3 regions of the Paenibacillus sp. FSL R7-0312 genome follow, and region 3 is predicted to be linked to each of the others. Evidence: riboswitches for the same ligand, from Rfam matches in the RefSeq annotation. Region 3 holds a riboswitch; each other region holds the start of a gene.
The links. Region 3 has a riboswitch for cyclic di-AMP ahead of MKX70_RS03000 (hypothetical protein). Riboswitches for the same ligand answer to the same signal wherever they lie in the genome.

Region 1 (3,274 bases), 4.1 Mb from region 3:
TTCACTAGCGGCACTGTCCGTATATCATCAGAATGAAGAGGCTTTCTGGAAATTCTTCGATGCCATCTATGCTAACCAGGGTGAAGAAAAGGTGGAGTGGGCAACACCGGACTTCCTGGTAAGTCTGGCACAGCAATTAGAACTGCCCATTGACTTCGACCTGCTGCGTAAGGATATTGAAGACAAGACCTATGAAAGCGAACTGGAGAGAGATATCCAGGTTGGCACAGACACCGGTGTAACCAACACGCCATCACTGTTTGTGAATGGAGTCAAGGTGAATGAACCTTTTAATATGGAGGAAATTGATGCTCAAATCAAGGTAGCTGCGGAAGCTGTGGCTGCACAATGAATAAATTCTCTGCATTCTGCCGCCGGAATTGTCTCTACTTGGCCTGGTTCGTCTCGGTTGTTGCTGTAGCAGGCAGTCTGTATCTCAGTGAAGTGCTGAAATATGAGCCCTGCAAGCTATGCTGGTTTCAGCGGATATTTATGTACCCGCAGCTTATTTTGCTCGGAATCGCCACTTACCGGGGGGATAAGCGCATTATCCCTTATGTGCTGCCCTTAAGTTTGATTGGCGGAAGCATTTCGATCTATCATTACGCAGAGCAGAAAATTCCGGCACTTAGCAAGGTGCTTCCATGTACAATCGGTGTCCCGTGCAACACGGATTATCTGAATTATTTCGGATTCATCACCATCCCGCTGCTGGCACTCATTGCGTTCGCATTAATCACAATTCTGCTATGGACAGGGCGTAAAGAGGATGCAGGTGAGTAAGAAGCCGTCAGGCAGAATGAAGAGTAACTATTTCCCTTAAATTGAGTGTAAATTATTAAGCAGAAATGCTGTAAAATCACGCGATAAAGTGATAATGAAAGAGAATGAAAGATCAAGACATACCGGATCATGGATTTGGTTGTTTTGGTTGTTTTTCATTCTTTTTTCATTTGTTTCAACGCTTTACGGAAGAGTCATTGTAGATTAATATTAGTCCTTGTGAGAAGTTGAATATGCGCTGAATTTTCCGGAAGGAAAAACGGGGGAACCAAACTTGGCCGAGTGCCAACGGGGTGAATCGGAAGCGGGTCAGCAGACTCGAAAACCGTAGGGCTACCACAGCCCGAATCCGCCAGCTAACCTCGTAAGCAATAGTGGGATAATGACCATGCACTCAAGGCATGCGGATCATTTCCGTATGCCTATTTCTGTGCCTGCATTTATGAAATCCACTTATGAAAACAGCGCGCGGTACTGCCGTTTCAACTTAACAAAGAGAGGAAATGTTACTACAATGGTAAGCAAGGTAAAACGACTATTGATCGGGCGTCCGATGAAGTCGAACGAACTCGATCATGAAAAGTTATCCAAGGTGAAAGCACTGGCTGTCCTGTCTTCTGATGCGCTCTCGTCTGTAGCCTACGGAACAGAACAAATCTTAATTGTACTCGTGGCCGCAGGCTTCACAGCTATCTGGTACTCATTGCCAATTGCATTAGCCGTATTGGGCCTGCTGGTCATCTTAATCCTGTCTTATCGGCAGACCATTTTTGCTTATCCGCAGGGCGGAGGCGCCTATATTGTCGCCAAAACTAATCTCGGGGTTCATACCGGCTTGCTTGCCGGAGGCTCTTTGCTGGTGGATTATATTTTAACGGTGGCGGTAAGCGCCTCGGCGGGAACGGATGCGATCACATCAGCGTTCCCGGGTCTTCATAATCATAGTGTACTTATAGCGGTTACTGTCATTCTGCTCTTAACGATTGTCAATCTGCGGGGGGTTACTGAATCAGCTTCATTCATAGCCATTCCGGTATATCTGTTCGTCGTCTCCATCTTTGTGCTGATTATCGCGGGAGTCTTCAAGTATGCAACCGGCGGTGCTCATGCCCAGGTTCCTGAGATCGGCTCGGCGGTATCGAATGTCAGTATGTTCCTTCTGCTTAAGGCCTTCAGCTCCGGCTGTTCGGCACTGACCGGGGTAGAAGCTGTATCTAATGCGATCCCTAACTTCAAAGCACCGGCTGAGAAAAATGCGGCTAAAACACTGGTGCTTATGGGTCTGATTCTCGGGGCTATGTTCACGGGGATTACGCTTTTGGCTTATTGGTACGGTATCATGCCGAACGAGAAAGCAACGGTTGTGTCGCAGATTACCGAGTCTACCTTTGGCCGCGGCGGTTTGTACTTCTTCATCCAAGGCATCACCGCAGTAATCTTGTTCCTGGCGGCGAATACAGCGTATTCGGCATTCCCGCTGCTGGCATTCATGTTCGCCAAAGACAAATATTTACCCCACGCCTTCATGGTACGCGGAGACCGGCTGGGATTCTCCAACGGCATTATTTTCCTCGGCGTAATGTCGGCTGTGCTTGTAGCCGCTTTTCACGGTAATACCGAAGGGTTGATTCCATTATACGCCGTTGGGGTATTCATTCCGTTTACCCTTTCACAGCTTGGCATGATGGTCCAGTGGTACAGAACCAAGCCTAAGGGCTGGCAGAGCAAATTCGCAGTGAATACAGTAGGCATGCTCACAACCTTGACCATTACGCTCATCTTCATTATTACTAAATTCTCGAGTGTATGGATGGCCTTCATCTTCCTGCCGCTTGTAATCATCGTGTTCCACCGGATTCACCGCCATTATATGAATATTGCCGATCAGCTGCGCATTTGTCCGGCTACGGATAAACCTTGCATTAAAGGAAGCACAGTGGTTGTACCTGTTGCCGGTGTCACCCGCGCGGTACTGCATTCAATCAGCTATGCGAAGTCATTGACTGAGAATGTGGTGGCTGTATATGTCGGATTCGATGAAGAAGAGATTCACAAAATGGAACAGAAGTGGGAAGAGTGGAACCCTGGGGTTCGCCTGATTGTACTCCGCTCGCGTTACCGCAGCATCATCCGCCCGCTGGTGAAATTCATCGATACGGTGGAGTGGAAAACCGCTTCAACAGACCATATTACTGTACTCATTCCGCAATTTGTTACGAAGCATTGGTGGCAGGCGATTCTGCATAATCAGACCAGCTTGTTCATCCGCTCTTATCTGATGAATCAGAAGGATATCGTTATAGCAACTGTGCCGTATCATTTGCACAAATAGACATACCCTTTATATGTATAACGGTTGTTTCCGCAGGTTGCGGGAGCAGCCGTTTTTTGTTATGCGCAGTGTGAGTGTACATGGAACCAGATAATTTAGTTGACAGAGAGAATGAGAATCAATATCATCAGTTTATGTGAGGCGAAGGCCACAATCACC
Region 2 (3,274 bases), 540 kb from region 3:
GATGCCTGTACTACTAGTAACAAATTTGTAATCTTTCAAATGGAATTATGCAGCTATGTAACCGAAGCCATTAACCTTATGTCGATATGTCACTATTCTGGTGCACAAAACGCCGAATTCCCAGCACCGGGGAGTGGGGGAACCATATTTTGGGTGAATTGATCTCGCTTTAGAGGGGTCATAGGGGAACCTTCTACCGAATCCTTAAGCTAACCTCGCAGGCCTTGGAAGGAGTACATCTTTTGAGAAGTCAGAACTTTAAGAAGAAATGCACCGCAGCAGCGCTAGGTCTTGTGATGGTATTTACACTCGGAGCGGGCAGCGCTTTCGCAGATTCCAAAATGGATACTGTGATCTCAAAAACCATTGGAACGTCATATAAAACCGGGGGCACCAGCACCAGCGGCTTTGATTGTTCCGGATTCACCAAATACGTATTCAAGAGTATCGGCCTGACCTTGCCGCGCACCTCTAAGGCACAGTACAGCGTTGGAACAGCCGTATCCAAGAGTAATTTGCGTTCCGGTGATTTGGTATTCTTCAATACCCTGGGCAACGGAGTTTCCCATGTCGGTATTTATGTTGGCAATGGAAAATTCGCACAATCCTCCACTTCGCGTGGTGTAACCATCAGTTCGCTGAGTCAGGCATACTGGGCCAACCGCTACGTTGGCGCTAAAAGAGTAATGAGCACAACAGCCTACCAAGCTGTCGCTTACGATTGAACCCTTGAACATTTCCTCGAATATTTGTACCTCTAACATCTAAATGTAACTTATACGAGCCCGGTTTTGATTATTGCCGTAATCATTTCCGGGTTTTTCCTTTTCCTTATTCTACCTTTTACACTCATCTGCAGGCCCTGAAACACCTTTTTATCCCAAATCCAAAGAAAATTCATCAACAGCTCACCCGCTGCGTTAAATATGAGTCTTTCTATGCAGCTATAACTCTAAAAAACGCAAAAAAAATGCATTAATATGTTATAAGTGATTGCCAAGCGCCCTAGTCTTTGCTACAATTATCGCAGTGAGCTTTTAGTAACATTTTTGTAATTATTGAATCGCTTTTAACAAAGGTTTTGTCATGTATTGAATAACAGCTAATCCTAATCAACAGTCGTGCCGAGTTCCCTAAAGATTTAGGGAAACGGGGGAACCAACTTTGGGTGAATTGACCTCCTATTCTAAGAGGGGTCATAGGGGACCTTCAACCGAACCCTTAAGCTAACCTCGTAGGCATTTGGAAGGGGTATTTACTTTTGAAGAAGAAGCTAGCAGCCGCAGTACTAAGCTTTTCCATCATCTTCACCATTGGAGCAGGAAGCGCTTTCGCGGATTCCAAAATGGATAAAGTTATCGACAAAGCCATCGGGACCAAATACGTATCCGGCGGTGTATCCACGAACGGTTTTGATTGCTCCGGATTTACAATGTATGTTTTTGATAAGATCGGAATTAACCTGCCCCACCAATCCGGCTCCCAATATCAGATGGGCACTGCTATATCCCGTGATGAGATGAGACCGGGCGATCTTGTATTCTTCAATACAAGCGGCAAAGGCGTTTCCCATGTCGGTATTTATGTTGGTGACGGTGAGTTCGCACATGCTTCTTCCTCGCGTGGTGTAACCATCAGTTCGCTGAGTGACAGCTACTACGTCAACCGCTACGTTGGCGCCAAACGGATTATGAGTACAGATGCTTACAAGACTGTAGCTACTGATTCCGAAGACAATGACGATGTGCAATAATTTGTCCTAAATATAAGCGCTTTTCCAGGATTTTTGCCGAAATCTTGGAGGAGGGCTTATTTTTTTGTCTATAAAATTACTTACCCCGCTCTATATTTGTAAAACATCAATTCGGCCCTTTCCTAAAATATTTTTTGGCGTTTGTCAAGTTCCGGTCTATCTGCAAGGTTTTTGCGTCGTATCCTGCTCATTTTGTATATAATATTTATAGAATGAAGTAATGTTCCCTTGAAAGGTGGCCTCCGCTTATGATAAGTTCTCCGGTATCTTTTTATGTTGTTGCTATGGAGTCGCGGCATGGCGCTGAGATCTGTGAGTGGAACTATAGGCCCCCGTATAATATTTACGGCTGGATGCCCTGGGAGCAGATGCAGGCGCTCGGTGTTGAATTCGGTGATCCGCAGCTGCGCAGCGAACAATACGTTTCCATCGTGAACGGACAGGGAATCCTATGCGGCTTCGCCCAGCTGTTCCCTATGGAGGGTGTAGTCCGGCTCGGAATCGGCATGCGGCCCGATCTGTGCGGTCATGGCATGGGACATCTCTTCATGAAGGCCATCGTTCAGGCGGCTCTGTTGCGTTATCCGGAACGGGAGATCGATTTGGAGGTACTGACCTGGAATCAGCGGGCCATCCGTGCTTACCAGAAATGCGGATTTACCATAACGGATACTTATGAACGAAGAACTCCATCTGGCGATAAACCATTTTATTGTATGGTCTATGAGAAATAGCATTCCACTTCTGTATGTATGCAAATTTCCCAGGAGTTTCGTTCATTTTTTTGACACAAATACTATGATAACGCTTCACCATCCGGTATAATGAAGGAAGCAGCTTACATGAAGGGACGGATGCAGATGCAGAAATGGATCATGAGCGGTTTGTTTTTTGCCGCCTGTGCCTTTGCCGTGGTCTTAATGTTTACCCTGCCCGGCAAAGCCGAGGTGGCTGAAGAGAACAAGCCTACAATGCCTGAGGTTGTGCTGGACGCAGCCAGCGCGGAGGCCCTGGTAAAAGCCAACTGCATCACCTGCCACGGGGATCAGCTTCAGGGCGGTGTAGGGCCGAACCTGCAGCAGGAGGGCGCTCAGCATGACGCGGCGCAGATTTACAGCATTGTGACCAAGGGACGCGGGCAGATGCCTTCTTTCAAAGACAAACTAGCCCCTGAGGAAATTGCGAATGTCGCTTTATGGCTGGCCGAGAAGAAATAATAACATGCCCAAAGCAAAATGCCCGCTGCAAAAGATACCTGGTATCCTTGCACGGGCATTTTTATGGATCAGGCAGTACTGTCATTTCCATAAGGATCCTGTCCTCTAACGGTTTTTCTCAAAAGCCTCGTTAATTTCATTGGCCTGGCGGATATCCAGCTTCTGCACATCTGCAGGCAGACGCACGATAACGGTCTTGTAATCAATGGTGATATGCGGGTGATGGTCGAACGCTTCCGAGATCGCAGCAACCTCATCTACAAAGGCAATTCCCTTCATATATTCATTGAACATATATTTGCGT
Region 3 (3,274 bases):
TGACAAGATGCTTTCAAAATTCTATTCCAGAAAGGTGATCCTCTGATGTCTATTCAACAAATCCATACACTGGATGAACTGCAACAATACGTAGGGCAACCCGGCAAAAAATTGCTCTTCAAGCACAGCACCACCTGCCCGATCAGCGCCAAAGCAAATGAGGAGTTCCAGGCCTATACACAGAATTCCGACACGCCTGCCGCCATTGTACATGTTATCGAAGACCGTCCGGTTTCCAATCAGATTGCCGAGGATTTCGGGATTAAGCATGAATCGCCGCAGATTTTCCTGCTGGAGGATGGTGAGGTCCGCTGGAACACTTCCCACTGGAAAATCACCCGTGGCGCCATCAAGGAAGCTGTGGAGCAATGAGCCAGAACGTAATCATCTATTCCACATCCGGCTGCAGCGACTGCAATCAGGTGAAGCAGCTGCTTGAGAGCAAAGGCATTCCCTTCGAAGTCAGAGATGTGATGACCAGTACTGTCTATCAGGAAGAAGTCGAGAAGCTGGGCTTCATGGGTGTTCCAGTCACCGTATCCGGAGACCGGGCTGTCAAGGGCTTCAATCTTCCTGAGCTTCAGGAGCTTATTGAAGCAGCTGGTCATTAATAAGCTTACCCGTATGCAAAAAGGTGCCGCCCTCCCAGCAGGGCCGGCACCTTTTTAGGGTTCAAAATTATTCTGCCGGGAAAAAACTCCGTCATAGCTTCACTCCGTTTCCACACCGCCGGGCGAAGGCATCCACCGATGACGGTTCCAGCAGATCCAGCGCCTCTTTATTGACAGTCTGCCCTTACAGAATCAAATGATAATCCCTGGAGTATGGTCCAAGTCAAGCATTCGGAAAGCGGGAATTAGGCCCTCCGGGATGTATCGTTTGCAGGGCTAGAACGGAAGCATTTTCGTAAAATCAGACTCTAATTCAGGGACAATTTGTAAACCGCCATAATTACCCTAATAACACAATCACGAATCTATTTGCCTGACGGGTAACGCATACAATAACATTTATCTCCCGTTATCTCCCGATTACTCACTAATACACCATTTTTCAAAAATCCATTATCGACGGTATTTCCGTCTAACGCATTAATATTTCCGGAGTTCCCCTGCCACTGCCTCCCAAAAATAAAAAACGGCGATTGAGCGAGATAAACGGATGATAACCGGCCACATATATGGTTTTAGTCTCCAATATTCCTTGCGAAGCAGCAATTTATTGCAAATCCGGCGCAGAAGCACTCTTTTCCATTTTTACAAAGACAATCCTAAAAGGGTATGATTCGTGTTGAAAGTTAACAGCGATAATGTGAATGCACGCTGAATTTCCGCCAAGCGGAAAACGGGGGAACCATCAGGCCGCAGGCCTACTTGGGGTGAATCCGAAGGAGACTTCAATTGCGCAGTCTCAAAAGGTAGGGCGACTCTCACCGTCCGAATCCGACAGCTAACCCCGTAAGCGTAAAGAGAGAGATCTTGATCCGCCACGATTTTGCCCCAGGCTTCTTACGCCTGTAACAAAACCGCAGCAGAGGTCCTCCTCTGTCTGCGGTTTTTTGCGCACTTATTCCGGCGGATCAGCATTTCGGCAAACCAATCAGCTATATATCCAAACAATAAAATCGCCCACATTCAGGAAGGAACGTGTCCACATGCCAGACCCATTATCGACCAAGGCAGCTGCCGCTGCCGGATTCACCGGCTATATTGAGCAATACAGCGGAACCGTATATGCACTTAGCTGTCTTCTGCTGGAGAAGGGCACCCGCGCCGATCAAGCCACAACTGCCACATTCGCGGCACTCTTTGAGCCTTGGCTAAAGGGTAGCATCCAATCGGACTTCTCCCTTGCCGCCTACAGGGAATGCATCCGGCAATGCTCGCTGGTTGCTCAAGACCGCGGCCGCTGCTCTTCTGCCTTGCTCACCTGGGAGGATCAGATTGCCAGCGCCTTATGGTACGGCATCCAGCTGCCGCTGCCCGAGATCAGCCTCATCCTGCAGCGAAGCGTTCCTGAGCTGAAAGCGCAGCTCAGAGAGATTCGCGAACATATGGCTGCTGCGCGGCCAGCTGTCCCGCGTCCGTCGGCGGGATAGGGAAAGCTGCTGGGGCCTGCACCAATAGACTCAGGCAGGCTGCTGCGATCTATGCGGACTGTAGATCCGTTATTTCGTCCGGTCAGGCCATTCAGCGATCCATGCGGACTCAGAGGACCTTAACTAACCCGTTTCGCCTCATTTTGAGCTCCATCGAACAATATAAGCGCTCCTGAGTCCGCAACGAGCAAAAAAGCAGGCTTTTTCACAAAATAAGGTCCTCTCAGTCCGCGTAGCACTACGTATGGGAGAATTCCGCTGACGGCAAGCTAATAAGTTCTCATTCCCTTAAGGCTCCAGGTTACGCTCACTGAAGCTCCCAACTTATACACATGCACGCCTTTGGCAATGTACATTTGCCTGACAATAACGAAAAGCCGCAGCTTCCGCCACGGCTCTCTATTTGCTCTCGTGCCAGCGCTTAAAACACTAACACTTGTATTGAATTCACTAACCAACCCATACCCTGTTCTTGCCTATGCTGTCTGCTCCATTCCAGAAATCAGCGCTTGCCCTTGCCGCCCTTAGCGAACCGCCAAAAAGCCATGCAGCATCCGAGCAGCCCGACGCCCAGCAAGATGGTCTGCAGTGCTCCCAGCCAGGTTGATTTGTCCGACGGGATCAGACTGCTGATAATGATCAGCAGGATGGAGACCGCGACCAGCACGGGGGTTTGTCTACTTTTTTTCACGAAAAATCACCACTCCTAATTACTAATATTACTAAGGTACACTATCTGCGGGGTTTTAACCAGTTTGGGGGGGTTGTGATCACTCTATAGAACAGCATTATTCATAAGCCCAATCCGGTTGATTCGCTAAATCACTTACATGCAACTAATTAATAACATCCTATCCCCCGCTTCACATAAGTCTATCTGTTTAGATACGAGGATTAACAATAACATTGCAAATCAGTTTTATCGTGGATATAATATGTCTGTAATAACTATTTAGTGAAATTAAAGGAGACCGGGCTATGACGGAGTTTTGGGAAACAAGCTTCATAGAAAAACAAACGAGACCTGATGCGCCTCGGATAGATTCCGGTACCGCATCGCCTGCCTTGCCTGCTCCAGCAGTTCGGGCACTTGGCTGAGTGCTCCGGCCTGACCGGAGACCATAATCGTTACATTCAGCTTGAGGATTCCGCCCAGCGACGAGATCAGCTCCTGAG

Region 1: another riboswitch for cyclic di-AMP. It lies ahead of MKX70_RS21045 (APC family permease); the one in region 3 lies ahead of MKX70_RS03000 (hypothetical protein).
Region 2: another riboswitch for cyclic di-AMP. It lies ahead of MKX70_RS05280 (C40 family peptidase); the one in region 3 lies ahead of MKX70_RS03000 (hypothetical protein).

Annotation. Positions count from the first base shown of each region.
Region 1 covers NZ_JBBORE010000001.1:4,787,482-4,790,755, forward strand. Annotated here, with positions in the region: gene MKX70_RS21035 (DsbA family protein) at 1-352, shown strand, start outside; gene MKX70_RS21040 (disulfide oxidoreductase) at 349-783, shown strand; cyclic di-AMP (ydaO/yuaA leader) riboswitch at 1,010-1,169, shown strand; gene MKX70_RS21045 (APC family permease) at 1,298-3,115, shown strand.
Region 2 covers NZ_JBBORE010000001.1:1,248,019-1,251,292, forward strand. Annotated here, with positions in the region: cyclic di-AMP (ydaO/yuaA leader) riboswitch at 101-239, shown strand; gene MKX70_RS05275 (C40 family peptidase) at 297-725, shown strand; cyclic di-AMP (ydaO/yuaA leader) riboswitch at 1,113-1,256, shown strand; gene MKX70_RS05280 (C40 family peptidase) at 1,262-1,753, shown strand; gene MKX70_RS05285 (GNAT family N-acetyltransferase) at 2,002-2,487, shown strand; gene MKX70_RS05290 (c-type cytochrome) at 2,614-2,970, shown strand; gene MKX70_RS05295 (4a-hydroxytetrahydrobiopterin dehydratase) at 3,076-3,274, opposite strand, start outside.
Region 3 covers NZ_JBBORE010000001.1:710,812-714,085, forward strand. Annotated here, with positions in the region: gene ytxJ (bacillithiol system redox-active protein YtxJ) at 46-372, shown strand; gene MKX70_RS02995 (glutaredoxin family protein) at 369-611, shown strand; cyclic di-AMP (ydaO/yuaA leader) riboswitch at 1,311-1,478, shown strand; gene MKX70_RS03000 (hypothetical protein) at 1,655-2,098, shown strand; gene MKX70_RS03005 (hypothetical protein) at 2,601-2,789, opposite strand.